2 regions of the Nitrosomonas cryotolerans ATCC 49181 genome follow, and region 1 is predicted to be linked to the other one. Evidence: riboswitches for the same ligand, from Rfam matches in the RefSeq annotation. Region 1 holds a riboswitch; the other holds the start of a gene.

What was found. Region 1 has a riboswitch for cobalamin ahead of btuB (TonB-dependent vitamin B12 receptor). Riboswitches for the same ligand answer to the same signal wherever they lie in the genome.
Region 2: another riboswitch for cobalamin. It lies ahead of BUQ89_RS06325 (cobaltochelatase subunit CobN); the one in region 1 lies ahead of btuB (TonB-dependent vitamin B12 receptor).

What each region holds. Positions count from the first base shown of each region.
Region 1 covers NZ_FSRO01000001.1:1,006,536-1,022,491, reverse strand. The annotation lists gene BUQ89_RS04515 (RNA-guided endonuclease InsQ/TnpB family protein) at 232-1,464, opposite strand; gene tnpA (IS200/IS605 family transposase) at 1,495-1,911, shown strand; gene BUQ89_RS13695 (hypothetical protein) at 2,769-2,918, opposite strand; gene BUQ89_RS04500 (hypothetical protein) at 3,819-4,310, shown strand; gene BUQ89_RS13895 (hypothetical protein) at 4,345-4,515, shown strand; gene BUQ89_RS04495 (DUF2780 domain-containing protein) at 4,978-5,559, opposite strand; gene BUQ89_RS04490 (c-type cytochrome) at 5,879-7,186, opposite strand; gene BUQ89_RS04485 (c-type cytochrome) at 7,183-7,905, opposite strand; cobalamin riboswitch at 8,678-8,898, shown strand; gene btuB (TonB-dependent vitamin B12 receptor) at 9,042-10,895, shown strand; gene BUQ89_RS04475 (hypothetical protein) at 10,917-11,501, shown strand; gene BUQ89_RS04470 (hypothetical protein) at 11,615-12,196, shown strand; gene cobO (cob(I)yrinic acid a,c-diamide adenosyltransferase) at 12,201-12,806, shown strand; gene BUQ89_RS04460 (cobyrinic acid a,c-diamide synthase CobB) at 12,803-14,104, shown strand; gene bluB (5,6-dimethylbenzimidazole synthase) at 14,101-14,763, shown strand; gene cbiB (adenosylcobinamide-phosphate synthase CbiB) at 14,780-15,694, shown strand; gene cobD (threonine-phosphate decarboxylase CobD) at 15,669-15,956, shown strand, end outside.
Region 2 covers NZ_FSRO01000001.1:1,399,382-1,415,337, reverse strand. The annotation lists gene BUQ89_RS06325 (cobaltochelatase subunit CobN) at 1-4,308, opposite strand, end outside; cobalamin riboswitch at 4,461-4,659, opposite strand; gene BUQ89_RS06320 (AAA family ATPase) at 5,175-6,974, shown strand; gene BUQ89_RS06315 (DNA cytosine methyltransferase) at 6,982-8,034, shown strand; gene ubiD (4-hydroxy-3-polyprenylbenzoate decarboxylase) at 8,408-9,871, opposite strand; gene ubiA (4-hydroxybenzoate octaprenyltransferase) at 9,883-10,743, opposite strand; gene BUQ89_RS06300 (chorismate--pyruvate lyase family protein) at 10,740-11,282, opposite strand; gene recG (ATP-dependent DNA helicase RecG) at 11,430-13,487, opposite strand; gene BUQ89_RS06290 (Rid family detoxifying hydrolase) at 13,529-13,918, opposite strand; gene murA (UDP-N-acetylglucosamine 1-carboxyvinyltransferase) at 14,283-15,536, shown strand; gene BUQ89_RS06280 (hypothetical protein) at 15,630-15,956, opposite strand, start outside.

The sequences.
Region 1 (15,956 bases):
AAAAACGCAAGGATTGCATATTTTTAATTTTTTCTATCGAGAGTTCGTTTTGAAAAATAAAACGGAGCAACAGCGCGCGTTTCATTGTTTATCTTTGCCTACCAGCACTATTGGTACAACAACATTTACCCGGCACAAGAAGCATATCTAAACAATCCTCTCATCACTAGTATTATTTAAAGCGGTTTGACATCCTCCCCTTCCTAAACGAAGGGGATTCCTAGCGACTTATTAAGCCGTTAAGAGTAGGTTTGTATTGCTACTGCCTACTGGTTCCTGCTTCTTAGACGAAACTAACGTTTCAACTCCACAGGCTAACAAGCGATGTCCTCGCTCAAGTACATTCAAGGCACCTACCAAGTCGGCATTGGCTTTAAATCCACATTCTGTACATTCAAAAGCACTTTGGCTTTTGCGATTGTCACGACTAACATGTTGACATCTAGGGCAGGTTTGAGAGGTGTATTGAGGGTTTACCTTCAATACATCCCCGCCTGAACAAGCCTGTTTATACTCCAAGAACGAAACGAACATTCCCCATCCTTGGTCAAAAATGGATTTGTTTAGACCCGATTTCGCTTTGACGTTTTTACCATGCTTTTCAACACTGCCCTTGGCACTCTTAGACATGTTTCCTATCTTTAAATTCTCAACTACGACCATTGCGTGATTTTTGCTGATTTCGGTTGAGGTTTTGTGTAAGAAGTCTAAACGAGCATTGGCAATACGCTCATGCAGTCGGGTAATGATTTGTTTCTGCTTTTTCCAGTTAGCAGAGAAACCGACTTTTTTAGACAGCTTACGCTGTTCAAAAGCCAGTTTCTTTGATAACTTTCTGAAACTGTTTAAAGGTTCTACGTATGAGCCGTCTGACAAGGTTGCAAAGCGGGTAACGCCCATATCAACACCAATCATACTGGTTGAGCTATGACGCTTTAGCTCGGTCTCGTACTCAGTCTGAATCGACACGTACCAATAACCGCCTTTACGGGAAATCGTCATATTTTTAACGTCACCAATGACTTGGCGTGAATTACGATATTTCACCCAACCGATTTTAGGCAAGAACACTTTGCTAGACTCTTGCTCCAGCTTAAATCCTTGTGGATAACGAAAGCTGTCACTCAAACCTTTTTTCTTGAATTTTGGAATCCGTTTTAAAGGCTGTTTCTTATCAAAACCGTCTTTGAACGCTTTTTCTAAGTTTTTTAAGGCTTGTTTCAACGGTTGAGAATGAACGGTTTTTAGAAATCCATAATCTTCTGAGGATTTCCATAGCTTTAGCCAAAATGACAACTCGTTGTACCAAAGCAATGGCTGTTTCTGCTCTAATCTGAACAGATTCATTGCTAAGGCTTTATTCCAAACAAACCGATTAGCACCCGCAAACTCAACCATCTTCTGTACTTGGTCAGAATTTGGATTGAATCGAGATTTAAAGGCTTTGCGTATAATCTGCTTCATGGTTATAATTATACAAAAAGGAATTGGTCTATGCAAGTTAATAACGATGTAAGAACAGTAAAACATTGCGTTTTTAATCTTCATGTTCATTTGGTCTTTGTAACAAAATACCGCAGAGATGTTTTCTCCGGAAGGGTATTAATTGATTTGGAAGAAATATTTAAAAATGTGTGTTTGGATTTTGAAGCAGAATTGGTGGAATTTAACGGTGAGCATGATCATATTCACCTTTTAGTTAACTATCCACCAAAAATTGCTATTTCTAACTTGGTAAATAGTTTGAAAGGCGTTTCAAGCCGACTTATTCGCAAAAAGAATTATCCCGAAATTAAAAATAAGCTTTGGGGTAATATGCTTTGGAGTCCAAGCTATTTTGCGGGTAGTTGTGGTGGAGCACCACTCTCGATTATTAAGCAATATATTGAACAACAGCAAAGACCGCATTAAACAGGCTTCGCCTGTGCGCTTATATCTCCGCCCTGAAGGACGAAGTTTTACGCGCTATTTGATAAATAGTTTTGAGAAAACCAACACAGCGACGATTTCATTGATTAAGCCATGCCACAACACAAAATAAGCACACAGCATCGATTCAAACAGATTACTATGTACTATGCACATACAATGAAACAAGGAGAATAATCATGGCTAAAGGACAACAGAGAAAAAATAAAGAAGCAAAAAAACCAAAGAAGGAAAAGGCACCTACCAAAAGTGCGCTATTTATTTAAATAGGAAATCTGGCTCAAGCATTCAACAAGAGGCAGGAACAAATATGAACAACCTGCTTCTTGGTTGTTAAAAACACAGATCACTATCCGTCTGAATTCAATAGAACCACATTCAATATACCAACATTTGTCGAAACCTTTGCAAAACCCCAATAGTTGAAAAATTAACCCTTTACAATCAATAGTAAAAAAATCTCTAGGGAGGGCTTTTGCAAAAGTCTCGTCAAGATCAATTAGGTCAATTCGGTTCCACTTATATCGCATCACATCACCTTAAGTAATCAATATATCGGGTAAATGGGAGATCTTAAAACATAAGGGATTCGGGGATTCGGGGATTCGGGGATTCGGGGATTCGGGGATTCGGGGATTCGGGGATTCGGGGATTCGGGGATTCGGGGATTCGGGGATTCGGGGATTCGGGGATTCGGGGATTCGGGGATTCGGGGATTCGGGGATTCGGGGATTCGGGGATTCGGGGATTTTTAAAATTAAACTAACAGGATGAAATTCCTCAGCTACTCCCGCCCCCCAAGGGAGCGGTCCATTGTTATCCTGATGCCTTTAAGTCAGTTAATATTCCTTATTCGTACTATCTTCCTTGTTCGCGTTATCACGATCGCTCAGAATATCCTGACTGGGAGGATACTGGCCTGGTTTGGGCTCACCACATCCCGCTAAAAATAATACCAAAATGACTGTAAAGAAGAGAGAATATTTCATAGTTCTTAATCTCCTATATTTGCATTTAAAAGGAATTACCAAGCATGTAAAAGAGTCTAGAAAAAAACCAGGACTCTTTTTCATCGAAAATAAAGGTACTGCAAGTGAGGTTACTTGTCAATAGATTGACTATCAATCAAAAAATTACTTCATAATTTATAGAAATCCGGCCGCAGCGATCCAGCTACTGAAACTGGCTTATTTTTCTGGATCGACACACCGTAGCGTAGCGGCTCACGTAAAAATACGACAATCTGTCACACACCAATAATCACTAAAGAACAAGCATGATAGAGCCATCTCTTTGATAGAATCGATCATCCGAGACCTTTGCAAAACCCCAATAGTTGAAAAATTAATACTTTATAATCGGCAGCATAAAATTTCTGGTGAGGACTTTTGCAAAAGTCTCCATCCATTAAAAATATCGTATTGTCTTCCAATAAAGCAAATTTTGTCCGCAAAACCGTATCCATATTATCCGGTATTCACCCATCCTCTTTGAGCACACACCAATCCAAAGCCTTTGACGGGACTGTCTCGTAATATACAATTAATCCGTTTTTAATCATATAATTAATTGATTATTATAGTATATTATACAATCATCTTAATTTTTGGCTATTTTGAGACAGGCCTTTAATGAGCTCACCCGCTGTTTTTATCATAGAAAAAAAACTATCAGAAGACCTATAAATCTTTCGTAGAACAATCAGCAGCTGAAATTACACTTAATTTCGTTTGACTCAACAACACGTTCTGAAAAACAACATTCTCTCTTCTTATTTTTTAACAAAATCCAAAATAAGGAATTCACTTATTCTATTTCCAGTGAATCATCACTAACATGAAAGCGTTTACGCTATTTATTTCATCGTTCCTAATCATTGAAGGTATACCATGAATATTTCCACAAATCGATACATCGGCACATGTGTGTACATATTGTTAGCCACCGGCCTTCTAGGAGGGCACACTGCTCATGCATCACTTACTGTCTGCAAGAGCGGATGTGACTACACAGATATTCAAGATGCCGTCACAGACGCATCAGATGGAGAAATTATCCAGATACAGCAGGGCATATTCACGGGCCCTGTCACCATTGAAAATAAAAACCTAACCCTCAGGGGCGCCGGGTCAGGTATGACGATCATTGATCGTGGACCATCCGTCAACTCGGATCCACCTCCCCCGACAATCGTAGTCAGTTGTACCCACAGTAATCATGAAATTAACATATCTAATGTCACGATTAGCGGCGAGGCACCCTTTCAGGGCTCCGGCGGCGGCGGCCTGGTTAACGAAAGCTGTAATGTCAAACTGGTGAATACCCTGATTACTAACAATGCCCGTAGAATAAACGGTAATAGCACCCATAACGGCATATGATGAAGAATATCTTTTTGCACGGGTAGATTCATTAGTGATGCAAAAGAAAACGACTACAGACCAGGCACAATCAACTCAAGAAAAATACACACCGCTCAATACCACCTGCCAGAAAATAAGATTTCAGCGCCAGAAGCTCGACTTGATAATCTTCGCCAGGCCATTCGATATCGACCAACAACTGGCTGAAATCTCATCCCCCTGATGATCATCCAAGACATCAACACATCGTCCAAGCTGAGAGACGAATCCTTGATCACGAAACGGGTGCTCACTGTCCAGAATAAGCCCATCAATACGCTACTTCAATGGCTAAGAGTTAAGCCTGCCCCAGAGTTGATTCATGATCGCGCCCAGGGTTAAGTAATGATTGGAGGCCTTTGCAAAACCCCAATAATTTAAAAATTAATTTTTTATAATCAATGGTGTAAAACTTATGACGAAGGTTTTTGCAAAAATCTCGATTGGTCTGATCAAACTAATCACTATGGATCGGTATTGTTTAGTAAAACAATACCGATTTCAGAACATTTACCTGCTGACATGATCTGGAATCGACACAGGTTAGCCACGTTTCTTTTTCCTGCTGCCGCACAGCCTATTAGTCGTGCGATGACCGGCCAGCCTCATTATTTTTTATAGCTTTCCCAAGGTATCCTACGCCTGTCTAACGCACAATCAAGGCAGAACGCAGCAGGTTCGCCGTTACTTGCCCACTGGTGTTACGTACATAATCCGTCATAATCGGAATAAACTGGCCCACCATCTCTGGCGCAAGATTGAGCTGCTGAAATGAGGTCGCTAGAGAAGCTGCGCTATTTAGGGTAGTACCAGCACCACCAATCATTGAGGAAACATGCTCACCCAAGCCTGGAATTGGACTCTGCATAACGGGCGCAGCGCCCAGCATCGCACTCATTCCTGGTAAGGATTGAGATAGTGTCGAGAAAGCCTGTGGAGTCATACTTGCTTGAGCCACCTGAAAAATCGCACCCGCTCCGCCCAGAGCCTGCTGTTGCGAAATACCCAGCTGCCGTGTAAGAATATCGGTCAAGCCAACCTGTCCTGTAGTTATACCGGTTGTTCCCGATGTAACGATCTGTCGGCCTGCCTGCGCTGTCTGCTCAACCGAAGCCAGACCTCTGTCCACCGATCCCAGAATATCATTACCCCCTCCATTTGACGCACAGCCCATCGTAATCAGGATCAGAGCGACCATACCAAATTCGAAATAATTCCGTTTTTTCATAACCATTCCTTTTTCGACCATCATTCATCATATCGGCCTGATCTTAACAACAATAAAATCAGGCCCCAATCAAACCCAATTCGAATTTGGGCACATATCCTGCGACAACCTTACTTGTGTATGATTCAAGCAGTTGGCGGAAATCAGTATTTTCAGGCGCTGACCTGCTACTGTCAGGTGGACAATTCATAATAAAACGGATTCAACGAGGTAAGGCAACAAGATTTATTCATGAGCACATCCCTATATGTTGATACCAGCATACACCTAGCAGCCCAGCCTGAAAGGAGTGCAACATAAAAGTTGCACTCCTTCTCTCCTAATGACTATCACCCTTACTTCGGTCCACATCAATCGGCGTAACCAGACTACCACGATTACCCCATGCATTCCTGATATAAGAGACTATTTGTGCAATTTCTCCATCACGAAAAATTTGTTGAAAGGGAGGCATTCCATAGGGTCGTGGATTCCCTGTCGTGGCAGGGGGATAGCCGCCATTCAAAACGATCCGAATCGTATTAAGCGGGGAACTCATCGTCACATTTCGGTTACCTGCCAGTGCTGGATAAATATTAGCTACACCTTCTCCGGAAGCGCCATGACAATCCTGACAATGTCGCTCATACAGTTTGCCACCTTTCTGTAGATACATTCGCAAATCTTCCGGTGCGATCTGCGTATTAATAGTGGACATACCACTCGTTTCATTTTTTGCAAGAGATTTAAGATAAACAGCCATTGCGCGAATATCTTGTTGAGACAAGTACTGAAGGCTTTGACGCGTGACTGTTCCCATTGGCCCTGAAAGTACTGCACTCTTTGATATGCCCGTTGCAAGCAATTCAGCGATTTCTTCAATTGACCAGTCATGGCTGCCTGCTTCCAGACGTGAAGTCAACGATGGGGCATACCAATTCGCCCCCATGATTTGCCCGCCCGTCAGAGTCTCATCCCGACTGGCTCCTAATAAATTACGGGAAGTGTGACATGCGTTACAGTGACCCAATCCCTGTACCAGGTAAGCGCCACGATTCCATTCTTCATCTTTAGATCTGTCAGGTTCATAGACCCCTTCTTTGAAATATAATGCCCGCCAGATATACAGAAGTGGTCTGAAGTCATACGGAAAATGAATATCACTCGGCGGATTCAGTTGAGAGATCGGTTGCAACGACCGTAAATAAGCAAAAATCGCATCGGCATCCTGCCGCGTTACTTTGGTATATTCCGTATATGGAAAGGCGGGATAGAGAAGCCGGCCATCACGTGACTTACCCTCATGGAGAGCTTGCCAAAAATCATCTTCATCCCAATCGCCGATACCCGTTCTTTTATCAGGCGTAATATTGGGAGTAACGAAAATTCCAAATGAGGTAGACAATCGACGCCCGCCCGCAAATGGCGGGCTGCCTTTAGCCGTATGGCATCCCATGCAGTTTCCGGCACGCGCAAGATAGGCCCCACGTTCTCGCTGTAGTTCAGGATCAACAGGGCCGGGTTCTTCAGTCAATGTATCGGCTATTACAGGCTTTGTGGCCAGCAACAGTATTAAAAGGATTCCTATAAAAAATAAGATAACAAACGGCCAGTCTCTCGTCACAGACGTAATAATCAAGCGCTTCATTTTATTGCACCTCCATTCTCCATAACAAGACTGCTGCAACGATGCATCAAATCAAGCGAAAGCCCGTTAGCTAAATCTGATTTCCCCAAGACCGGCTGAGTAGCTAACCATTTTGCCAGGGCATTGGTTTCCTCATCAGTCAATCGTTTAGCAATTTCTGACATACAATCAGCTACCTGTCCTCGCATCAATCCACCATTACGCCATCCTCCAAGTTGAGCCGTAATATAAGTGCGAGATAAACCCAACAAACCTGGGATAAAAGGCTCGCGACCCATTAATGTATGGCCATGACAGGCACGACAGGCAGGAATATCCCGCTTTGAATCCCCAGAATGAATAAGATCTTCTGCCAATTTAACTTCCGCAGGTTTCATACTGATTTGCTCCGGGGGCGGATAGGGCAGCTGCAGGGAGGCAAAATAACGGGCTATTTCCAACATATATTCATCTGACATGTTTTCTAGCAACATGGCCATGGGTTCATAGTAACGTCGGCCGTCTCTAAAATTACGTAATTGATTAAAAAGATATCCCTCTGGTTTACCCGCTATTCGAGGATAATAGATATCTTGACTTACTCTGTCTTCATCGCCATGACAGATCGTACACGCCTTAACACGCTCAGTCATCGTATCAGGCACTTCAGCCGATGTAACCCCAGCAGCATTTGCCACGAATGCCATAAGAAAAAACAGGATCGCAATAAAATGCATCATTTAATTATTTCTCCAGATTAATCTATTTCCTATATCTTTTTAATTCTCTGACTGCGTTTATAAGGCAAAATTATTCATTTGCAGCTTCGGATTTTTTCGATGGAAAAATTATATTGGCCGCTTTCGTCCTTTAAGACACCTAGCAAAGAACGGGCACAAATAATTCATAAACATCAAAAACTATAAAACAACTTGAAATACCGGTCAAATTGATACCCGAATCTACTCACCGCTCACATCAGGCTCAGATCAGAACCAATCGCCCCGATTCATTTCTCTACTCAATTACAGCAGCCTGGGAAATGGTTACCGACCGGATATCAGGCAGCCACTCGCACGCATTGATGGATCTCCACAGACAAATACTGGCTATTATCTGTATAACCTAAGCAACTCAAACAATCTGTCATACGTATCATGCCGTCATTTTCTGTGCAATCCTCGTCACATCCTCACCTTAAAAAGGTGCGATTATCAGTTCATTCCCGGATGGCTGGCGATGGCCATCCGCACCGGCCAGTGTACTTGCACCATAAGGCGTGCCACTCGTGATTTCTTTCATACTCAGCAATACCGTACGGAAATAGAACACACCAACACGTAACCATGCCTTGATGAAACAAGGTACTGTAAAAGGGGGTTATCGTGGTTTCCTGCCCGCCATTTCCAAGAATCAATCGTGGATTCATATGAATTCGAGATTTATTTTCGACAATGCATTCGGCACATCCTATTTTCAGGATGACTTGACATACCGTAACTGTTTCTGTAGTTTGCACATCTGTTTCAGGTGTCCTTTTAGCTTATGCTTCAAGGATGAAACGGGAAGCTGGTGCACTCTGACATTAACCAGGGTCATTCCAGCACTGCCCCCGCAACGGTAAATGAGCTAAGGATTTGTATTATGCCACTGTGTTCTTAACACGGGAAGGCACGAATCCGGGAATAATCCCACTCATGAGTCCGGAGACCGGCCTGAAGCCATACTACAGTACAGTATTGCGGCGGGCAATGCACGGGCATGCAAATTGGTTGATCTCCAACCCAGGAAACTCTTTCTGTTGGTTCCTAAGCGCCTCCGCAAAACATCACTCACAACCTGATTATCGCGCGGGTGTGCGCGGAGGAAAAACACAATGCAAAAATGCTGCCTGCCGGCAATAGCTATGCTATGGCTGAGCACAGCCACTGCCTTATTCGCTGAAAACATCGATCGTCAGGAAAAACCGATTACGGTTACGGCGACACGAACAACCCAGACCGCAAATGAAGCACTTGCTGCAATGACCGTTATTTCACGCAAGGATATTGAACGCCAGCAAGCACGCTCCATTCAGGATTTATTACGAGGGGTACCTGGCGTCAATATCATCAATAATGGGGGCATGGGCAAAGCAACGTCTATCAATATGCGCGGCACCGAATCCGATCATGTGCTGGTCCTGATTGATGGGATTAAGGTTGGATCAGCCACATCAGGTACAACTTCATTCCAGAATATACCCATTGATCAAATTGAACGTATCGAAATTGTGCGCGGACCACGTTCAAGTCTGTATGGCTCTGAAGCCATTGGAGGTGTGATCCAGATATTTACCCGTAAGGGTGGCCGCGGGCTCAAACCAAATTTGAGTTTTGGTGGCGGCAGTTATCAAACTTTTAATGGCTCAGTGGGGCTTTCCGGCGGCAATGGTCCTGGCTGGTTTAACCTTAACGCAAGTGGCATGACTACCCGGGGATTTAATTCCTGTACCGGCAAACCCTCGCCGGGTGGCGCGGGCTGTTTCACGAACGAACAATCTGACCGAGATGGTTATCGTAATATAGCCGGCAGCCTGCGCGCAGGTTATCGATTTGAAAATGGACTGGATATTGAAACCAATTTTCTACATTCGGATGGAAAAACTGAATTTGATGGCACCTTTGTCAATAATTCGGAAATCATCCAGCAAGTATTGGGAGGCACTGCGCGCTACTCTCCGATCGATATCTGGCGAATCAGTTTAACTGCCGGTCGTAGTCGCGAGGATTCGGATAATTTCTTTCGTGATGCCCTCGAGAATACCTTTAAAAGCCGATTCAATACGCAACGTGATACCGTTTCCCTGCTAAATGACATCGTCTTTACCCAGACTCAACTGTTAACACTGGGTTTTGACTATCAGAACGATCAGATTAACAGTACTGAAGATTTTGCAATCACCTCACGTAACAATTTTGGCGTTTTTGCACAACATCAGGCATCGCTGGCAGCACATGACTTGCAGTTATCCTTGCGCCACGATGATAATGAACAATTCGGCAGCCGTGTAACCGGCGGGGCCGCCTGGGGGTATGCACTGAATGAAAGACTGCGCTTAACCGCCAGTTTTGGCAGCGCTTACAAAGCGCCCACCTTTAATGAACTTTACTTTCCAAATTTTGGGAATGCCCGTCTTCAACCTGAAGAATCGCGTAGTTACGAGTTAGGCGCCAATGGTCAGACTGACTGGGGAAATTGGTCACTTCATGTTTATGAAACCCACATCGATGACTTAATTGCTTTTGATGCCAGCACCCGTGCACCTGCCAATATCGATCAGGCACGCATTCGTGGCCTGGAAGGCGTACTGAATACGCAGATCAAGGGCTGGCATCTCAATGCCAATCTCACTTTACTGAATCCTGAGAACAATGCATCCGGTGCGAACAACGGCAATACATTACCACGACGTGCCCAGGAATCCATTCGTTTTGATGCTCATCGCGCGATTGGCAAGTTTACGCTGGGCGGGATGCTGCTTGTAGAAGGCGAGCGCTATGACGATCTGGCAAACACACGCAAGCTTGAGAGCTATGTCAAGCTGGATCTACGCGTTGAGTATGCTTTTAATCAGAGCTGGCGCATACAAGGGCGCCTGGAAAATCTATTCGATAAGCATTATGAAACAGCTGCATTTTTCAATCAACCCGGACGAAATTTTTTCGCAACACTACGATATCAACCCTAACCCTCTATAAAGGAACATAATATGTTAGCATTGTCTACGCGGAATCAGATAATGTGTGGTTTTGCACTCATCTTGCTGATCATAATCACGCGGGGTCATCATTTCAATTGGCTGCATAACCTGCCAAGTGCTTCTTGGGCCACATTCTTTCTGGCCGGTCTCTATCTTCGTTCACCCTGGCCATTACCGGGATTCTTTGTACTAACCTGGATTCTGGATTTTACAGCTTATTATGGAGGTAGCGCGAGCGGTTCCTGCCTAACACCCGCCTATCTTTTTCTGCTGCCCGCTTATAGCTCACTGTGGCTGGCCGGACGCTGGTATGCAAATCAATATCAATTTGCATGGCGAACGTTGCTACCATTGTCGCTTAGCCTGGTGATCGGTACGATAATTTGTAAAATATTTTCCAGTGGCGGGTTCTATTTCTTTTCCGGTCGCTTTGAAGAAAAAACCTTCGTTGAATTTGCAGAGAGATTAATGAGATACTTTCCACTTTTCTTTGAATCATTCTTATTCTATATTGGTATTGCAATTATAGTACACGGCATATTTGTATTAGGAAATAAATTATTGAATCCGTATAGCGCTACAATGGAACAATAATATGTACAAATTCGGCTATAAGCAATCACCAACGTATCCCTGCTTTTTGAGAGTGGCCAATATTTTTGGCTTCCCTATGTTATTAATTCCCGCAATCTATAAAGGAGTTACCTATGCTCACATTATCTACCCGAAATCAGGTTACTATTGGCCTCATGCTGGCACTGCTCATGATTATCACGCGCGGTCATCATTTCGCTTCACTGCATAGCCTGCCAGGCGCTTCATGGGTCATATTCTTTCTCGCTGGCGTGTATCTTCGCCCAGTCGGATCATTATTCATATTCTTTGCATTAAGCTGGTGGTTGGACTTTGCTGCTTACACCTGGGGCGGCACTAGTGGCTTTTGTCTCACGCCGGCCTATATCTTTCTGTTACCCGCTTACAGCTCACTGTGGCTGGCTGGACGCTGGTATGCAAATCAACATCAAATGGAATGGCGCACACTCATCCCTTTTTCACTCAGTATTGTGGCAGGTTTAACCTTCTGCGAGCTATTTTCCAGTGGTGGATTCTATTTCTTTTCCGGGCGCTTTGAAGAGACCACTCTGATTGAATTCGGGCAACGTCTGATCGCATACTTCCCGCTTTATATCGAGTCATTCCTATTTTATATTGGCATTGTTGTCGCTATACATACCGCATGCACATTGATACATCATCAATTCAACCCACACAAAACCACGGCCGGATAACGACATGGACAAGCCTGATCGTGAGCAACGCCACCGCCATCGTATGCAGCGTAAAAAAGAAGTGGTGGATAAAGCCATTGCACGTGCAGATAAAGAGCAGGGATTACTGCTGATACTGACAGGTAATGGCAAAGGTAAATCCAGCTCTGCCTTTGGCATGGTTGCCCGTGCCTTGGGTCATGGCATGCAGGCTGGCGTCGCACAATTTATTAAAGGTCGTTCGGATACCGGCGAAGAAGCCTTTTTCCGACGTCAGGATGGCGTAACCTGGCATGTCCTGGGTGAAGGATTCACCTGGGAAACACAAAACCTGGCACGTGATATCGAAACAGCGCAACGCGGCTGGGCGATCGTGCGGGCAATGTTACAGGACCCGTCTCTTCATCTCGTTGTGCTCGATGAATTGACTTATCCGCTTAAGTTTGGCTGGCTGGATTTAACGACCATACTAAATGACCTGAAAAATCGGCCACCTATGCAACATGTCGTTATTACTGGACGCGCCGCTCCTGAAGCACTGTGTGAAGCAGCCGATACCGTAACGGAAATGCAGGACAGCAAGCACGCTTTTAGAGCAGGGATCACAGCGCAAAAAGGAATTGATTTGTGAAGTATTGCCCTGCCCTGTTGGTAGCTGCCCCCGCTTCCGGGCAGGGCAAAACAACGATTACCGCTGCGCTGGCAAGATTACATCGTAATCAGGGTCGACGGGTGCATGTTTTCAAAACGGGGCCGGATTTTCTGGATCCAATGATACTGGAACGCGCATCCGGCAATCCAGTCTATCAACTGGATTTATGGATGGGCGGCCAGTCACATTGTCGACAGCTTTTATATCAGGCGGCCACTCAAGCGGACCTGATTTTGATTGAAGGCGTTATGGGTCTCTATGACGGACAGCCCTCTAGTGCCGATCTCGCCATCCTGTTTAACATTCCGGTAGTAGCCGTCATTGATGCCACCGCCATGGCTCAGACATGGGGTGCTGTCGCACACGGATTAGCAAGCTATCAGGCCGGACTCACTGTTTTCGGTGTATTCGCTAATCAGGTCGCAAGCCCCGCACATATTGCGATGGTGAAAGAAAGTCTGCCATCAAACCTGTCATGGCTGGGCGCATTATCACGCAATGAAAAATTTCCATTACCCAGCCGTCATCTAGGACTGGTTCAAGCAAATGAAATTGACGATATCGATCAGCGTTTAAATGCGCTTGCAGAACACCTTGCTCAAACACCACTGAGTATCTTACCCCCAGCTGTGGGTTTTACTCCGCCTGATATTGCTTTCACTCAACGCACGCTGATTCCACAAACACTTAAGGGCATACGCATTGCGATAGCGCGGGATAAAGCCTTTTCTTTTATTTACCACGCCAATCTGGATTTATTACAGGCAATGGGAGCAGAACTGATATTCTTCTCTCCACTTGCAGACACCATGCTGCCGGAAGTGGATAGTCTCTATTTACCGAGTGGCTATCCCGAGTTGCATCTGCAGGCACTGCAGGATAACACCGCCATGCACCATGCAATTCGTGATCATCACGCGGCCAGCAAACCGATTGTCGCTGAATGTGGTGGCATGCTCTATTTACTGACCACACTCACAAATAGCAAAGGACAAATAGCAAATATGGTTGGTATTCTTCAGGGTCAGGCGGTCATGCAAACTCGCTTGGTTAACCTGGGTCTTCATTCTGCCCCATTCCCAAACGGGGAACTACGGGGTCATACCTTCCATTATTCTCGATTAGAAATATCGGCTGAATGTTCCGCGCTGACTCGGCCAACACGAAAAGAACTCCGATCAGAACCGCTATTTTGCAAGGATAAACTGACTGCCTCATATATCCACTGGTATCTGCCATCAAACCCGACCGTAGCCGCAGGATTATTTTTACCATGAAGAATAATCATCGCTTTAGCAAATCTGCACGCGCAGCCGTTTACCGCGTTATTAAGGAACGACGTGATATGCGCCACTTCCGGCCAGACCCAGTTGATCCGGCCACACTCAATCGTATTCTGGAAGCAGCCCATCATGCCCCCAGTGTCGGTCTAATGCAGCCCTGGCGATTTATACGTATTACTGAGCCCGATCTACGCACAGCCATTACCACACTGGTAGAAGAAGAGCGAATCCAGACCGCCGCCGCATTAGCTGAACGAAGTGATGAATTTATGCGTCTCAAGATAGAGGGTATCCGGGAATGCGGGGAGCTACTGGTTGCGGCATTGAGCGACAAACGTGAACAGCATATTTTTGGCAGACGCACTTTACCTGAGATGGATCTGGCTTCCGTCGCCTGCGCCATTCAGAACCTCTGGCTGGCAGCGCGTGCCGAAGGACTGGGAATGGGTTGGGTTTCTTTGTTTGATCCCGTACAACTTGCCCAGTTGCTGATGATGCCCGCCGGCAGTAAACCGATTGCTATTTTATGCCTCGGACATGTGGAAGCCTTTTATCCTGCACCCATGTTGATACGTGAAAATTGGGCACAAGCACACCCCTTACAAGATTTATTATTTCATAATACCTGGGGTTGCACGCAATCATCAACATAAACAATCGATTCGTTTCATGATGACAATAACCTTGGCTATTTGCATAGCACTGGCACTGGATGCATGGTTAGGCGAACCACGCCGCTTCCATCCGCTGGTTGGATTCGGTCATCTTACGCGCATCATAGAGCAGCATCTTTATCTTGATTCAACTGTACGCGGCCTACTCGCTTTATTGCTATTGCTGATTCCTTTTACTCTGCTCGTCACATGGATACACCGGCTTCCCGGGCATTTTATAATTGATGTGCTCATTCTTTATCTCGCCATCGGCTGGCATAGTCTCAGTATCCACGCCAAAAGAGTACAAAATGCATTATTGGCAGACGATCTGAACGCAGCACGCCATCAGGTGAGCTTAATCCTCAGCCGTGATACAACTACGCTCGATCATACCGCGATAACTCAGGGAACCATTGAATCTGTATTAGAAAATGGCAATGATGCTATTTTTGGCGTCTTATTCTGGTTTGCGGTCGCGGGCGCACCGGGGGCGCTTATTTATCGTCTGGTCAACACATTGGATGCCATGTGGGGCTACCGCAATACCCGTTACCGCCATTTCGGCTGGGCTGCTGCACGCTTTGATGATTTATTGAACTTGATACCAGCACGACTGACTGCTCTCAGTTATGCGTTGACTGGAGAGATACGCAGCGCTTTCATCTGCTGGCAGGCTCAAGGTGCCACGTGGAAAAGCCCTAATGCCGGACCTGTGATGGCTGCAGGCGCGGGCAGCCTTGAAATATCATTAGGTGGCCCCGCTTACTATCACGGTGCGCTCGAATTCCGCCCAATGTTAGGGACAGGACGCATACCCGAACCCGGTGATATCGATCGCGCACTGGGATTAATAAAACGCTCACTTTTGCTCTGGTTATTTGTTTTGTGTATAGGAGAATGGCTTGTCAAGTTTATTATCACAGCCTGATCAACAAGGGATATTACATCACGGTGGCCGCTTGCGAACGGCCGCTATACGGTACGCAATTCCACTTGGAGACTGGCTGGATCTATCCACCGGCATCAACCCTAATGGATGGCCGGTTAAGGCCATGCCAGCATCCATCTGGGCACGACTGCCGGAAGATGAGGATGAGTTAAGCGCCATTGCAGGTTATTACTATGGTACTGATTCGCTCTTACCCGTTGCCGGATCACAGGCAGCCATTCAGGCACTACCGCAATTGCGC
Region 2 (15,956 bases), 390 kb from region 1:
CCCGCGTAACCAGCCAATCATTAATAATAAAATGAGCATTACTGATAAGGCATAAAGCAAAATATGATCAGGTGATGCGGTATCTTGCTCGGCATCATGCTCAGACTGTGAGTCCGCAGGTGTTTCAGTCGTATCGCCCTCCACCGTGATTTCAGTAATCATGATTGGCGTATCGACGACTTCTGGCGTCACTTTGGTTGCCTGCAATAAGGCTTGTAGCTGCGTATACTGATCTGTCGCGGTATACCCCTGCAACCATTGGTAAATTGGGTGATCTTGTGTGGTATGGCCACTGCCGGGCAGACCATGCGCCAGAACAAGAGCGACAAATTGTTCAGCAATCTGTTCGAGCGTTTGCTGATCAGCATCCCAGAAATCCTTTTGGGCCGCGACCAACATCAAAGCCAGCATATTAGTTTTTACATGTACGTTGTGGCCCTGTTGCAGAAATTGATCCAAACCCAGATTTAATTTGTCATCAATATAAACCTGCTTGACTTCATCCCAAACCCAGCTCTTAACCACACCAGGATTGGTGACCTGCCAGCCCCAAAGGTACTCAAGGAATTCGCTGCCCATGGTTCTGGCACCGGCATAACCTTCATCGATGAGCGGCTTGAGCCACTGGGGATTAAAAAAACGACCACGTAGTTCTGTTAATAATGCGGTTTGCAGCGGTTCGATTTTTAAATTATGGCTATCTGTATGTGACAGGATAAAATTATTGGGTACCTGGCCTGTCACTGTTTCCACAGCGAGACTCAATCCGCCCAGATAATCAAAAGAATCATTATTGTCGAGCAAACCATACAGGTTACTGGCACGCCCTAAATAGGTATTAGCAACCGTATCCAGGCGTTGGCGAAATAAATCTTGAGTCGCATCACCGTGTAAATCGATGCCATAGGCATGGCCCATACGATCAATATATGTTTTGGCTATTTGGCCCCTATCCTGCCAGGAACCCGAACGTTCAACCATACGATTAACACCCGCACCGTAGGAACCAGGCGGCGCACCAAACACGCGGTAAGTCGCTTCGCGCCCAGCTTGCGCGGGCTTAATTCCCGCATTTAAAGCAGCGCGGGCATCCGCAATCCAACGCGCGGCAACGCGGTTAATAACCAGTGGTTCGCGGCCGGGCTGAGCAATATGATCGAGTGGTGCCAGAGCGCTGTTTAATGCGTAGGTTAAAGCAGGATATTGTTCACGAATCAGATCGGAAGAAGCATCCAGCGCCATCAGTACGGCACGTTCTAACCAAACCAATTGTGCACCGTAGAGGTCACGAAATAATCCTGAGGTAGTAAACAAGGTATCACGCCGCAGACGAGGCGTTTTTTTGCCCTGCGGCCCGGTATCAATTAGATTGGTTAAATCAAGGCGCTCCAGCCCTTTAAAAATTCCCCTGCTATTCCATATTGGCCGCACACCGAGCATGTCAAAACCAAATGCAATCATGGCACCTTCGTCGCGCACCACATCAGATGCCCAAAGTACAATAGCATCCGCTTCCGCATCTTCCGCCTGATAAGTGCTTATGACAGTAGCAGCACGGGCTTTGGCCGCCAACTCAACACCGATCTGATAACCCAGCTGTGATGGAATCAGACTACCGTCCAATGCATAAAAATTACGCCCTGTTGGCAAAGCTTCGGGAGTTCGAATCGGGTCATTACCTTGACCAGCCAAGACATATTGACCGCCAAGCGCGGCCAATAATGCTTGTATTTCTGCTTTTGGCGATGCGCGTAACAATTGCGCCCAATCACTGCCCGCAGGTTTATTCTGGCTCATAGACCGCAGCATGGTTGCTACTGCATCACTAGACCAATCACGCCCAAAAACATGTAAACCTAATGGCATGAAATCTTCTTGCAGTATGGTCAAATAGTGCCCGACCTCATGCACCAATAATTCATCATCAATCTGATCAAATTCAGTAATACCGCGAACATCCAGCTCGTCGGACATGTTGGCAATCAATTCTTCCTTTAAATTTAACTCATCAATGACACGTTTGATATCACTGATGGCGCGCTGACGTATCGCTTCTGCATTAAAGGGCGCAGCTTCATAGCTTTCCACCAGCTGGCGTAGCGCCAATAAGCTGTCATACAGTTCAGTACTCTCAAGCGGCGGCGTTAGATGATCAATAATGACCGCTAAGCCGCGGCGCTTGGCTTGTATCCCTTCACCCACGCCATCTACAATGTAAGGATAAATACTGGGCAGATCACCTAATATGGCACTCGGATAGTCTTCCTCACTCATGCCAACGCGATGACGCGGTAAAAACTCATATGTGGAATGCCGCCCCAGGTGAATGACTGCATCCGCGCCGAAAGCCTGATTCAACCATTGATAAAACGCCATGTACTGATGCGGCGGTGGGAATGATAGGTTGGCATGCAGCAGCTCCTCATTGATCTCCCAGCCACGCGGTGGTTGGGGCCCCACAAAGATATTGCCAAACTGAATCCCGGGCAAAACAATCTTGCCGTCATGCACCATGACATAGCCGGGCGCATCACCCCAGCCACGAATGCCTTCTACACCTTGTGTAGTGATGGCATCAACCAGTTCCGCTGCATGATGCCAATCAATGTGATTAACATCATCATTGGCATAGACTGCATCCAGTTGATCAAGTAATTTCAATACGCGTTCACGCGCAGGGTGGTCTACGCCATCCAGTGCATGGTAAAGATTCTTGATAACACGCGCCATCAACCGCTGGCTAATGGTTTTATCTTCCAGTTGCACAGCCCGTTGCAATGTACTGTGTAGATATCCCAGCGGACCATGAACCATTTCCTGCTGTAGCGTTATAGGTAGCGTTGCAAACCATTGCTGATACTGCTGCTTATTCACCACCTGCACTCTGGTCGCCATATCGGCCAGTGCTTTTCCGTCTTCGGGCAGATTGACGCCATTCAGTTGCAATAAATCAAGCAATTCATCCGAGCTGGCAGGTAGCGTGCCCGTGTCATAACCTTCTGCCTGCAGCGCGGTTAGTATTTCAAATAAAGATTCGGGAACATTTAAGTTGTCTGCGCCAATATTATGGCGGCCCGGTGGATGGTTGTAATAGACAATCGCCAGTTTTTTATCCTTGTTGGCCTTGGTCTGCAGTGTCAGCCACCGATTGACCCGTTGCCCCAGCAGCTTGACTTGAGACGGAATGGTTTGTGATAAGGCAAGTTTCGCACCTGTCAGACGGTCGATGCTCGCATCACCCAAAGCAGCAACCACCATCGGCTGCGTAACGCCTTGTAATTCAGGCATAGCAACACGATAATGCACGGAGTCCCAACTGAGTCCTTCTTCCGATAACAACCAATCCGTCTCGGTATTACTGCTGAGTCGGATCGCCTTAATTACGGGCACATTCAAAGCCTCAAATTGTTCAGTGACCCGCTCACGACCTTCGCCACCACCGACAACAAAATTCTGCAATGATATTAACGCGCGAATGCGGCTGCTCTGATCAACCAGTGTTTGCATAGCAAGTACACTGGCCGTCCCCCAGCCAGCCAGTACCGACATGCACCCAGTTGATGCTTGTTCTAATAAACCACACAACTCATCCAGTAATTTTTTCTCACCAGGCCGATCACCCATTTCATAATCCAGCAGTACCACCCAGGATGATTTCTGCGAGAAATCGAATTGATCTAACCGATAAAACGCATCGCGATAATAGGCCCGGATAGGCGCCACCAGATGCGGCCTGCCTTTTGTTTCTGAATTGTTCTGCAAATGATTGAGATGAGCGAATAAACCCTGCATATTGGCACTGCTGCGCCCCAACCAAAACAAACGTGACAGCAACCAATCGTGTTGCTGAGGAAATTTTTCTAAGCGGGATTCGAGCCACTTATCAGCATCTTGATCAGGATCGGGGTTTTGCATAAGTGCCTCAATATCAGCACTAACCAGTAATTGTTTACCACGTATCTGTGAGGCGGTTACTAACTGACGATCACTATGTACAGCAACAAAATTATCAACCATATTTTGCTGCAAAGAACTGCTCAGCAATGTCGCTACATTACCAAATACACCGCCAGCAAATACCAGTTCAGCCGATTGCAATAACTGTCGTTGCTCACCAGGATCAAGATCAAGCCATTGCTCAGTAGTACGTACCTGTATCGTAATATTTGAATTCTGTTGCAGAAAAGTATGTGCACCACTGACAACATCAGGTGCATTCTGAGGTGAAACAATGGCGACAATAGTGGCTGCGTGAACAGGCACAACTACTATCAGAAAAAATAAGGCGCAAAGCAATCGTTTAGTCACAGGTAAGTTCCAAATGAGAAAAGAACAGAACTGAGAAACGGGGGGATTGAAGACAGAGAACTGGAATAACGCTGACAGATCGTTCATATGACAATCTGATTATCAATTAGCGTCAAGCGGAGAGCCTCTATGATTGCACCCCCCGGCAATCAGAAAATAATGTTTTTATGGCAGGTCTTCTGGCTCACGTATCGTCATTAAGTACCAACCTTCCCAAAATCTGTTTGACAGACTTCAGTGGTTATTCAGTATCACTGCGGTACTTAACTCCACGCATACAGTTGCGGGGACAGCTTCGTTTAAACGAATTCCCTATTATCTCGGCAAGAGACCATAGAAACTGCGGTTATTATACGTTTTTTAGACTACAAATGTGAAACGGCTGTTTACAACCGACTTTTAACCGCTCTATATAGCCTACTCATTTCTGACTAGCTCTACTATTTCTTACTTCTCTTTCTATTCAATCATTGCATTGCTGTCATAATCGCGATCTACCAGCAAATAATCCGCATCAGGTTCCTCGATCAAGGATCAGCCTGCGTTCAATCCGTTGTGGTACCTTGTATAATAGAAATGCTGACCGGCGTCCCTGCGATGTGAATGTGTCATATGAGATCCTTTCGTTTTTATAAGCGCCTCATATTTCTCGTTTCGTGACTATATTATTTAACAAATCTCATAGATGTAATCACTATTTAGTCATTGTTTACGCGGTATCCAGGCTACTATCTTAAAAAAACAGTAAATCTTTGCATCAAGGTGAAAATAATTGAATTACATGACAGCCCCATTGTATATAGCATAGCAAGACTTGATCCCCTATTTATTTCGGCCGAGCATTTTAATCACATTTTGAGTTTTTTATGAGCACTGACATTACTACATTAGAAGAAATGCACCAGAAGAAAATCTTTGAACCATTCATTAGATCTATAAGATTTCCTCTTTATAGAAACCTAACCGAAAATATAGAAATTAAATTCGACTTTCCCATCACGGCTATAACCGGCCAGAATGGCTGTCATAAAAGTTCCGTTTTAAGAGCTCTATTTGGCTGTCCTGAAGGCTATAGTATTAGTAACTTTTGGTTTTCAACTAATATAGATCCAATAGTAGAGCGCTCTAGATATATTTATAAGACTTATAACGAACACTATGATTGCAACGCTGAAATTATACAGTCTCGCATTACTAAGCCTAACAATCCTGATTACTGGGAAACGTCTAGACCATTAAAAGGTGACGGCATGAGTCCTTTACCAGAAGATAAAGATGAGGAAAGTTTTGCAGCTAAAGGGAGATCACAAACTAGATGGAAAAAAATCAATAAAAACATTGTGTTTATTGACTTCAGAAGTGAAATAAGTGCTTTTGACAAGGCTCTTTATCACGGGAATCTGTCGACAACCTTAAGTGGGAAATCAAAACAGTGCTTTATTAGATCTAAAAGCTCTTTATTAAAAAAAGTTATTGAAAATGATCTGGCAAGCTATAAGCCGTACAATGGTAAAAAAGAAAAAGTTCAAAACAATATCTTATTAAACTCTAATCAAATTAGCAAAGTGTGTGAAATACTTGGAAAAAATTATAGTGAAATAAGACTAGTAAATCATAAGCTTTTTAATAAGGATGGTGGATATTCAGCTATTATAAAAGTTGATGATTTGAACTATAGCGAGGCTTTTGCTGGCAGTGGAGAGTTTGCAGCGATAATGCTTGTTTACAAAGTAACGAGCTCCAATCCTAAATCACTTATAATTCTTGATGAACCTGAAGTGTCATTACACCCGGGTGCACAGGAACGAGTAATGAATTTTCTTTTTGAAATGGTAAAAGCTAACCATCATCAAGTGGTATTGGGAACACATAGTCCCTTTCTAATAGAAAAATTACCAGAAAATGCCATAAAGACTTTGTTTCTAAATCCAACTACCAATAAAGTCGACATAATTAATGAAACGCTAAAAAGCAATGCATTTCATTACCTTCAGGTAAATTCACATAAGAAATTAACATGCTATGTTGAGGATGAACTTGCAAAAGCTTTAGTAGATAAAGCGTTAGAATCTCTTGGTGAAGGGGTTGCTACTACTGGCATACTGATTGAATACTTACCTGGTGGAGTTAACTATTTACAGTCTGCTATAATCCCTCCAATCGTGTATATTGATAGAAAAGATGTTATTTTCCTTCTTGATGGCGATCAAGAACCGGGCTTCGTTCTTGAAAATGTTGATATAAATTTGCTTAATATATCCAAACTTGAATGTCATGTTGAAAAAATTTATAAGTCGACTCCTAAAACCCCCGTTGATAGCAACAAGAAAAGTGGTTTAAATGAAATTCAGAAAAGAGAAGCATACATAAAGCTACTGAATTTTGCCAAAAGTAGCATCGGCTACCTTCCAGAAAAAACTCCTGAAGAATTCATCTGGAAACATATGAAAAAGGACGATTTAACTGCAGAAATAGAGCATATTTCTCCTCATCCCCATAATTATAAAAAACTTTTTAGTCAGCTAACGGAAAAAACGCTCGGCCTCCCCTCATATAAAAGCGCAAAATCGCAGGATATTTTGATTGTGCAAAAGATAAAACTGACAACACTAGACCCAAAACTACTTGAGCCCATTTCAAACTGGATAAAAACACATTTAACGTGAGGATGTTATGAAAGTTAAGGTGTTCGACTTCTTTTCTGGCTGTGGTGGCACCAGTGTCGGCATGCAAGAAGCTGGCTTTGAAATAACATTTGCTGTGGACATCGATAAAGATGCAACTGATACATTCAAGAAAAACTTTCCAAATACAGTAGTTGTCACTAATGACATCAAGAAGATTCCAGAATCATTTCTAAAGGAACATATAGAACCAAAAGATTCAATCACACTGTTTTGTGGTTGCGCACCTTGCCAACCATTTTCTAGACAGAATAAACAAAAAAAAGATGATGACCCCAGGAGAGAATTACTGGCTGAATTCTCTAGATTTGTTAAGTTTTGGCTGCCCGATTTCGTAGTGATTGAAAATGTTCCTGGCTTACAGAAACTAAAAAATAATGAAAACGGTCCTTTTGCTAATTTCTTACAGCTGCTAGATAATCTTGGTTATAAATATGGCTATTCTATTTTACCTGCCGCTGCATATGGTGTACCTCAAATTAGAAATAGGCTTGTTTTAATTGCATCTATAAAAACAAAAGTTACCCTTCCTCCATTTACTCACGGGAAAGGCTCTGATACGCCATATTCTACTGTTAAAGATTGGATTGATAACTTGCCTCCTTTATCTGCAGGAGAAGTAGATAGTCACGACCCTGACCATCAAAGCGCTGCACTATCTGATGTTAATTTAGAGCGTATAAAATTGACTCTCGAAGGTGGTGATAGAAGGGACTGGCCTGATCATCTAAAGCTTGACTGTCATAACAACTATACAGGCCACAGTGATGTATACGGACGCTTAAGTTGGAGTAAACATGCCAGTGCGCTTACTACAAGATGTATAAGCTACTCTAATGGAAGATTCGGTCATCCTAATCAAGATAGAGCTATTTCAATCAGAGAAGCGGCTTGCTTACAAACATTTCCTCGCGACTATAAGTTTTGTGGCACACTCAACTCAAAAGCTAAGCAAATAGGAAATGCGGTCCCGCCATTAATGGCTCAAAAAATAGCTGAGCATATTATTTTTCTGTTGAAAGAAAATAAAAAATATCCGTAGCTTTCTAAATTCGCTGAGTGCGGGTTTTTCTATACCTATCATCCTAATGTTCCGAGTTATAGTCAAAATCTGGTGTATGGAAGATTAAGCAGCGTCCGTCCATACTTCGTCTGATATATCATGCCTGCGATGTGAATGTGTCATATGAGATGACTTGCATTTTTATAAGAGTTTCATATTAAGACCGCTGCATAACTGGTTATCTCGGACTGGGCAAGGTTTTTAAGTGTTTGATTCATCAATGCTGCAAGTAATCAGAAAAACTCAAAAACACAGTTATGCAGCGGTCTTATATTTTTCATTTCGTGACTAAGTTATTTAACAAATCTCGTAGATGTATGATGCACAGGATCATCCTGCCTTCAGATCATAATCACAGCCCCAGGTCGCTCCACATCGCATCGACTCGCTGCTGGATAGCTGTATCCATCGCAATGGGTCTGCCCCATTCACGTGTCGTTTCACCGGGCCATTTGTTGGTGGCATCCAGTCCCATCTTTCCACCCAGACCTGAGACAGGGCTTGCGAAGTCCAGATAATCAATCGGGGTATTTTCTACGATTAAAGTGTCACGAGCAGGATCAACGCGCGTTGTAATGGCCCAGATGACTTCTTTCCAGTCACGAATATCCACATCATCATCCGTCACAATGATGAATTTGGTATACATAAACTGGCGCAGAAAACTCCAGATTCCAAACATGACCCGTTTGGTATGACCGGCATATTGCTTTTTCATACTGACCACGGCCATGCGGTAGGAACAGCCTTCCGGTGGCAGATAAAAATCGGTGATTTCCGGAAATTGCTTTTGTAATAGCGGAACAAAAACTTCATTCAAAGCGACACCCAGAATAGCGGGTTCATCCGGTGGCTTGCCCGTATAGGTAGAGTGATAAATGGGATCACGCCGCATGGTTATGCGCTCAATGGTAAAGACGGGAAAAGTTTCCTGTTCATTATAGTAGCCGGTATGATCGCCATAAGGCCCTTCCAAAGCCGTTTCATCAGGATAAATCGCACCTTCCAATATCATTTCTGCACTGGCCGGCACTTGCAGGTCATTACCGATACACCGGATCACTTCAGTTTTAGAGCCACGCAATAATCCCGCAAATTGATATTCGCTTAAACTATCGGGTACAGGCGTTACGGCACCCAGTATGGTTGCGGGATCGGCACCCAATGCCACTGATATTGGATAAGGTTGACCCGGATTGGCCAAACAGAATTCACGAAAATCCAATGCCCCGCCACGATGCGCCAGCCAGCGCATAATCACTTTATTGGGCCCGATGACTTGCTGCCGGTAAATACCTAAATTTTGTCGCGTCTTATGCGGGCCCCGTGTGACCGTTAAGCCCCAGGTAATCAATGGCGCAATATCACCGGGCCAGCAAGTCTGAATGGGCAATCGACTCAGATCAACGTCTTTTCCTTCCCAGACCACTTCCTGGCAGGGGGCACGACTCAATTCTTTGGGAGTCATATTCAGCACCTGTTTGAGCACCGGAAACTTGTCCCAGGCATCTTTCAAACCCTTGGGTGGGTCCGGCTCCTTCAGATAAGCCAATAGTTTGCCGACTTCACGCAGGGCGGCTACCGATTCCTGCCCCATACCCATTGCAACCCGCTGGGGGGTGCCAAATAAGTTGCCCAATACGGGTATGCTGTGCCCTTTCGGCTTTTCGAATAAAATGGCAGGACCGCCCGCTTTTAAGATCCGATCACAGATTTCGGTCATCTCCAGGCAAGGATCAACCTCAGCGGTCACACGTTTAAGCTCACCTTGTTTTTCCAGTTGCGCGATAAAGTCACGCAGGTCTTTATATTTCATTTCAAATCCAACTATGTGATCAAATCAAGGGCAATACCGGCAAACACGACCGCTCCCACCCAGTTATTATGTAAAAATGCCCGGAAACACTGTTTAGCGTTTCGATTCCGAATCAGACTATATTGGAAAATAATCAGACACAACGCGACAGACAGCCCTGCATAGTAGGCGACACCCATCTCTATCAGTAATCCGACAATACCCATCATGCCCAGAAAAATGAAGTGGCACAGCATTACACCCCATACATCAAAACGCCCAAAAGTAATGGCTGAAGTCTTAATTCCGATTTTAAGATCATCAGCCTTATCTACCATGGCATACTCGGTATCATATGCAATCACCCAAAACAGGTTTGCAATCATCAGCAGCCAGACTGTTACCGGCAATGCATTCGTTTGTGCAGCAAACGCCATGGGAATACCAAAACTGAATGCAATCCCTAAATAAGCCTGTGGCATGGCAAGAAACCGCTTGGTAAAGGGATAGCTGGCGGCCAGAAATAAGGCACATACCGACAGCATTATTGTCAGCTGGTTTAATGGCAAAATAAGCAAAAACGCACAAAAACTCAGGCCGGCTGCCAGCAATAAGGCTTCCCGGGTCGTCACAGATCCGGTTGCAAAAGGCCGATTTTTAGTGCGCTCAACATGCAGGTCAATTTTTCTGTCAGCATAGTCATTGATGACACAACCGGCTGAACGCATCAGGATTGTACCCATGATGAATATCCCCAGAACGAGTCCATCCGGTAACCCGCCGGCCGCCAGCCATAATCCCCACAACATGGGCCACAAAAGCAGCAAAATACCAATGGGCTTATCCAGCCGCATCAGGCGCCCGTAGACTTTCAAACGATTCGTTGTGATCACAGTGTTAATTCCAGAATTGCAGGTAGATAGACTTCCGTAACCAAAATAGATTGTCCCTGTAAAGTAAACAATGAACGCCGTGCCCATAGATTAGATGGCCTGCTTTGTAATTTCGAGCAAGCACGCACGAAAAGAAAATGGCCGGCATTCAGCTTTTTAAATTCGAGTGGCGTACGCTTTATTCTGGGATTTGTAAACAATACCGTTCCGAGTGATCGGTTACCCAGTCCGCTGAGTCCTCGCCAGGCGCCCCGTAAATCTTTCCGGGCCACGACCGAATGCGCAAATATCACGGGCGTATCGCCACAATACAAATAAACTTCCCGCACCATGGCCAGTTCACCATAGCGTAGCCCCATGATAGTCCATTCATCCTTGTACACTTTCGCGAGTGACTGGAATACAGGTCTGACATGAAAATCATTGCAACGGGCTTGTATACGACGTGTCAGCGAACCACGGTCTTGTAACCAACTACGATTACGGCAAGAAATCGAGATCAACGCGGGATGCCATGCCGATGGCTGGAGAATATTCATCGTAACAAACAAAATGGGGGATTATAAAGCAGCAAAACAAAAAGCTGACGTCCACTTTCCTAAAAAAGTATCTTCTGATTCAAATTACCAGATAATGCAGGCGGTCACAATGACGCGCACCTGAATCCGGTCAGGGATGCGCCCAAATTACACGCGCAAATAAAAGTGCTTTTCTCCCAGCCAGCGCCGTATATGCTGCGAAGCAAACTGAGGAAAATGGCGGAGAATCTCTTCTGCGGCATTTTTAACCGTATTGAGCAATGCTTTTTCCTGTTCCAGATCGACAAAGCGCAGCATGGGTAAGCCACTCTGACGCGCACCCAGCAGCTCTCCCGGACCACGCAAACACAAATCCTGGCGGGCAATCTCAAAACCATCCGAGTGTTCAAAAATAATTTTGAGTCGCAGGCGCGCCATTTCTGATAATGGTTTCTGATACAGCAAAATACAAATACCAGCGTCTACTCCACGTCCGATACGCCCGCGCAACTGATGTAGCTGTGACAGCCCCATCCGCTCCGCATGCTCAATGACCATCAGGGAAGCGTTGGGAATATCCACGCCCACTTCAATGACGCTCGTGGCAATCAATAACTGAATCTCACCCTGTTTGAAACGAGCCATGACCTCGGATTTTTCCTGCATCGTCAACCGTCCATGTATCAGACCTGTTTTCAACTCCGGGAAGATCAGATTCAGGCGTTCAAAAGTTTCCAGGACCGTTTTCAGTTGCAGTGTTTCAGATTCTTCAATCAGCGGACAGACCCAATAAGCTTGCCTGCCCTCACGGCAAGCGGCTCGTATGCGCATAATGATTTCATCCCGACGATTCTCAGCAATCAGTTTGGTTATCACAGGACGCCTTCCCGGCGGCAACTCATCGATCACCGATAGATCGAGATCCGCATAATAGCTCATAGAAAGTGTACGCGGGATGGGTGTGGCGCTCATCATCAATTGATGCGGTAGAAAATCGGCTTTGGCACCCTTGCCACGTAACGCCAGACGCTGATGGACACCAAAACGATGCTGCTCATCCATAATAACCAGCCCCAATCGGTTAAATACGACCGTTTCCTGAAATAAGGCGTGCGTCCCGATCGCAAGCATGGCTTCTCCTGTCGCAATCGCAGTCAGTGCCGCATGGCGTTGTTTCTTCTTCTGACTACTGGCCAGCCAGACCACCGTCACACCCAAAGGCACAAACCAGCCGGATAATTTCTGAAAGTGTTGTTCGGCAAGAACCTCGGTAGGTGCCATCAACGCGACCTGGTATTCATTTTCTATCGCCTGTAATGCAGCCAGCGCAGCCACGGCAATCTTGCCACTCCCCACATCACCCTGCAACAAACGCTGCATGGGATGGGGTGTTGCCAAATCGCGACTGATCTCAGAAACGGTTCTTTTTTGCGCACAAGTCAGCTCATAGCCAAGCAGATCTAATAATGCCCGGGTCAGTCTGTTCTGTTTTAACAATAACGGGGCATGGCCGCGCCGGCGCTGATGATAATGCAAGCGCATGGATAATTGTTGCGCCAGTAATTCATCAAATTTAATTCGATACCAGGCCGGATGTCTACGTGTCTGCAATAAATGAACCGACGCATCTGGCGGAGGATGGTGTAGCAACAGAACGCTCTCTTTAAAACCGGTTAACCGGTAATGTTTGAGAATCTCATCGGGTAACGTTTCAGAAAGGTGATTTTCGTGGGTGGGGCAACTCAACGCTTGCCTGATTAACTTGCTGAGCGTTTTCCGGGAAACCCCGGTTATCACTGAGCAAACCGGTGTCAGCGTGTTCGCGAGCGGATCGCCTTTCTGGACGATACGGCATTTTGGATGAATCATTTCGATACCCCGGAAACCGGTGCGTATTTTTCCCAATAGCCGTACCCGTGTTCCTATGGCGTAAGCTTTAATCTGACTGCTGTAAAAATTCAGGAATCGAATAAAAAGCATTCCGCTACTATCTTTTACCTGACACACCCATTGTCGCCGGGGTTGCGACACTATTTCGCTAGACACAATCACGCCTTCAACCTGAACCACCTCACCTTCAGACACATCCTTGATCGTACAAAGGTGCGTCTCATCTTCATAACGTATCGGAAAATGAAGAATGAGATCCGATGCATTGTCGATCCCCAGTCGAGAGTATTTTCCCCGCACAGACTGATTACCGGGTTTTATGACGGCCGACGCGATTAAACCGACCCGTTGATCCTGTTTATTCCCCCGCACCCACACTAACCATGGATGACCATGACCGCATCCATTTCAACCAGGGCGTCGCGCGGCAATGCTTTCACACCCACTGCTGCACGCGCTGGATAAGGCTCAACGAAATAACCGGCCATAATCTCGTTTAATCTGGCAAAATCTTCGAGATCGGTTAAATAAATATTTAATTTAACGATATCACTCAGGCTGCCCCCGCTTGCAGCCGCCACTGCTCTCAAATTCAGAAACACTTGCTGAATCTGTGCGTCAATGCCATCGACCATTTGCATGGTAACCGCATCCAGTCCAATTTGACCCGAAAGATAAACAGTCTCTCCCCCACTCACACGCACTGCTTGAGAATAAGTCCCGATAGCTTCGGGGGCATCTTTAGTTTGAATAATTTGTTTTGTCATTTCATTTCCTGAAATCGTAAAAAGAATGTTTCCCCATTTTAGTCTTATTTCAAATACCAATCTATTATCAGACTTATCAGTAACTATTTAATTTACTGTAAAATAATGAAATGTTATTCACCAACAATGTATTTTTATCCATAAACCCTGCATATTCAAGGATTAACACGATTTATCAGTGATTTAAATACAATACAATTATTCAAAAAGCAGCACAAATTCGGCCTTACAATCATTCCTGTTACGCCATGATGCAGCAGATTCTGGTCTATTTCAGTAAAGCTAACTCTTAAACTGTGCTCATTTTCATCATTACTCAGTCAGGCAATATTGACCTCATTCTTCTAAAGTTTTTTTCTAATCAATGCAAAAACTAGTTATCCAGGGTGGCTCACCTCTTCGCGGTGAAATCAATATCTCCGGTGCAAAAAATGCGGCGCTGCCTGTCCTGTGTGCCGCTTTACTCACCAGCGATACATTAAGAATTGAAAACGTTCCCTATCTCAAGGATGTGACAACCATGTTGATACTACTTGAACAAATGGGGATCTCTGTTTTAAATAGCAGTGAATCCGAAATAGAGTTAACCGCCGCACAGCTTTCCAGTCTTGTCGCGCCTTACGAGATGGTTAAAACAATGCGAGCAGCCATTTTAGTTCTGGGGCCCATGCTTGCACGTGCGGGAGAAGCCACTATTTCCCTGCCCGGTGGCTGTGCCATTGGTCTACGACCTGTTGATCAACATATCAAAGGCTTACGGGCAATGGGCGCAGAAATCAAGATTGAACATGGCTATATTCACGCCCTGGCAAATCAGCTGCAGGGTGCACATATTGTGATGGATATTATTACGGTCACCGGCACTGAAAATCTCATGATGGCCGCAACACTGGCCTCAGGCACAACTATTCTCGAGAATGCTGCACGAGAGCCAGAAGTCATTGATCTGGCCAATTGTTTAATTGCAATGGGTGCAAAAATTCAGGGCGCGGGCAGCGATACTATTACCATTGAAGGAGTCAAGACCCTACACGGCACAACCCATCGTGTGATGCCAGACCGTATTGAAACCGGCACCTTTCTAACCGCAGCGGCTGCCAACAGAGGTGACATTCATCTGAAAGAAACACGGCGTGATTTACTGGATGCCGTACTCGATAAACTGACCGAAGCGGGCGCAACCATTAAATCAGGGGAAAACTGGATCAGTTTAAAAATGGACACAACCCCCCGATCAGTGAATCTGCGGACTGCACCCTATCCAGCCTTTCCAACCGATATGCAGGCACAATTCATGGCTATGAATTGTATTGCTGACGGCACCGCTATCATGACTGAAACCATATTTGAGAATCGCTTCATGCATGTACAGGAATTAAAGCGCATGAATGCCAATATCAAGGTAGAAGGTAATACCGCCATCGTGAAAGGCAATTTAAAACTGGAAGGCACTAACGTTATGGCAACAGATCTGCGTGCATCCGCCAGTTTAGTTATTGCTGGATTGGCTGCTCAGGGTGAAACAATCATAGACCGCATTTACCACCTTGATCGTGGATATGCATGCATTGAAGAAAAATTATCACATTTAGGCGCAAAAATCAGTCGTATCAACTAAAAAAACCCCTGGAAATATCCAGGGGTTTTTTCGGTAACATCATCTGACAAGGTTTGTATTTTAACTTCAGCTAACCTCTATCATCAATTGATATTAATTTTTCAGCACTGCCTGATTGTAGCTCACTACAATGGTACCCAAACGGGTATTCAGTCCCATGACCGGAACAACCAGTAATTTTTTGCCGTTAACATTAGACTTCACAGTAATGCGCTGCTGATTTAAAACTTCGGCGGGATAGAGCTCAGAGCCAGCCGCTTCTTCAAGCCGCTTATCCGTTGAAATCAGCAATTGACCATCATCACCAATGAGTACGACTTTTTCAGTATCCTTGAGCTTAACAACTTCATTTAGATATTGGCTAATCTGATCAAGATTGTTACGAATCAGCTCACCACGTACTGCCCAGGATAAAACCAA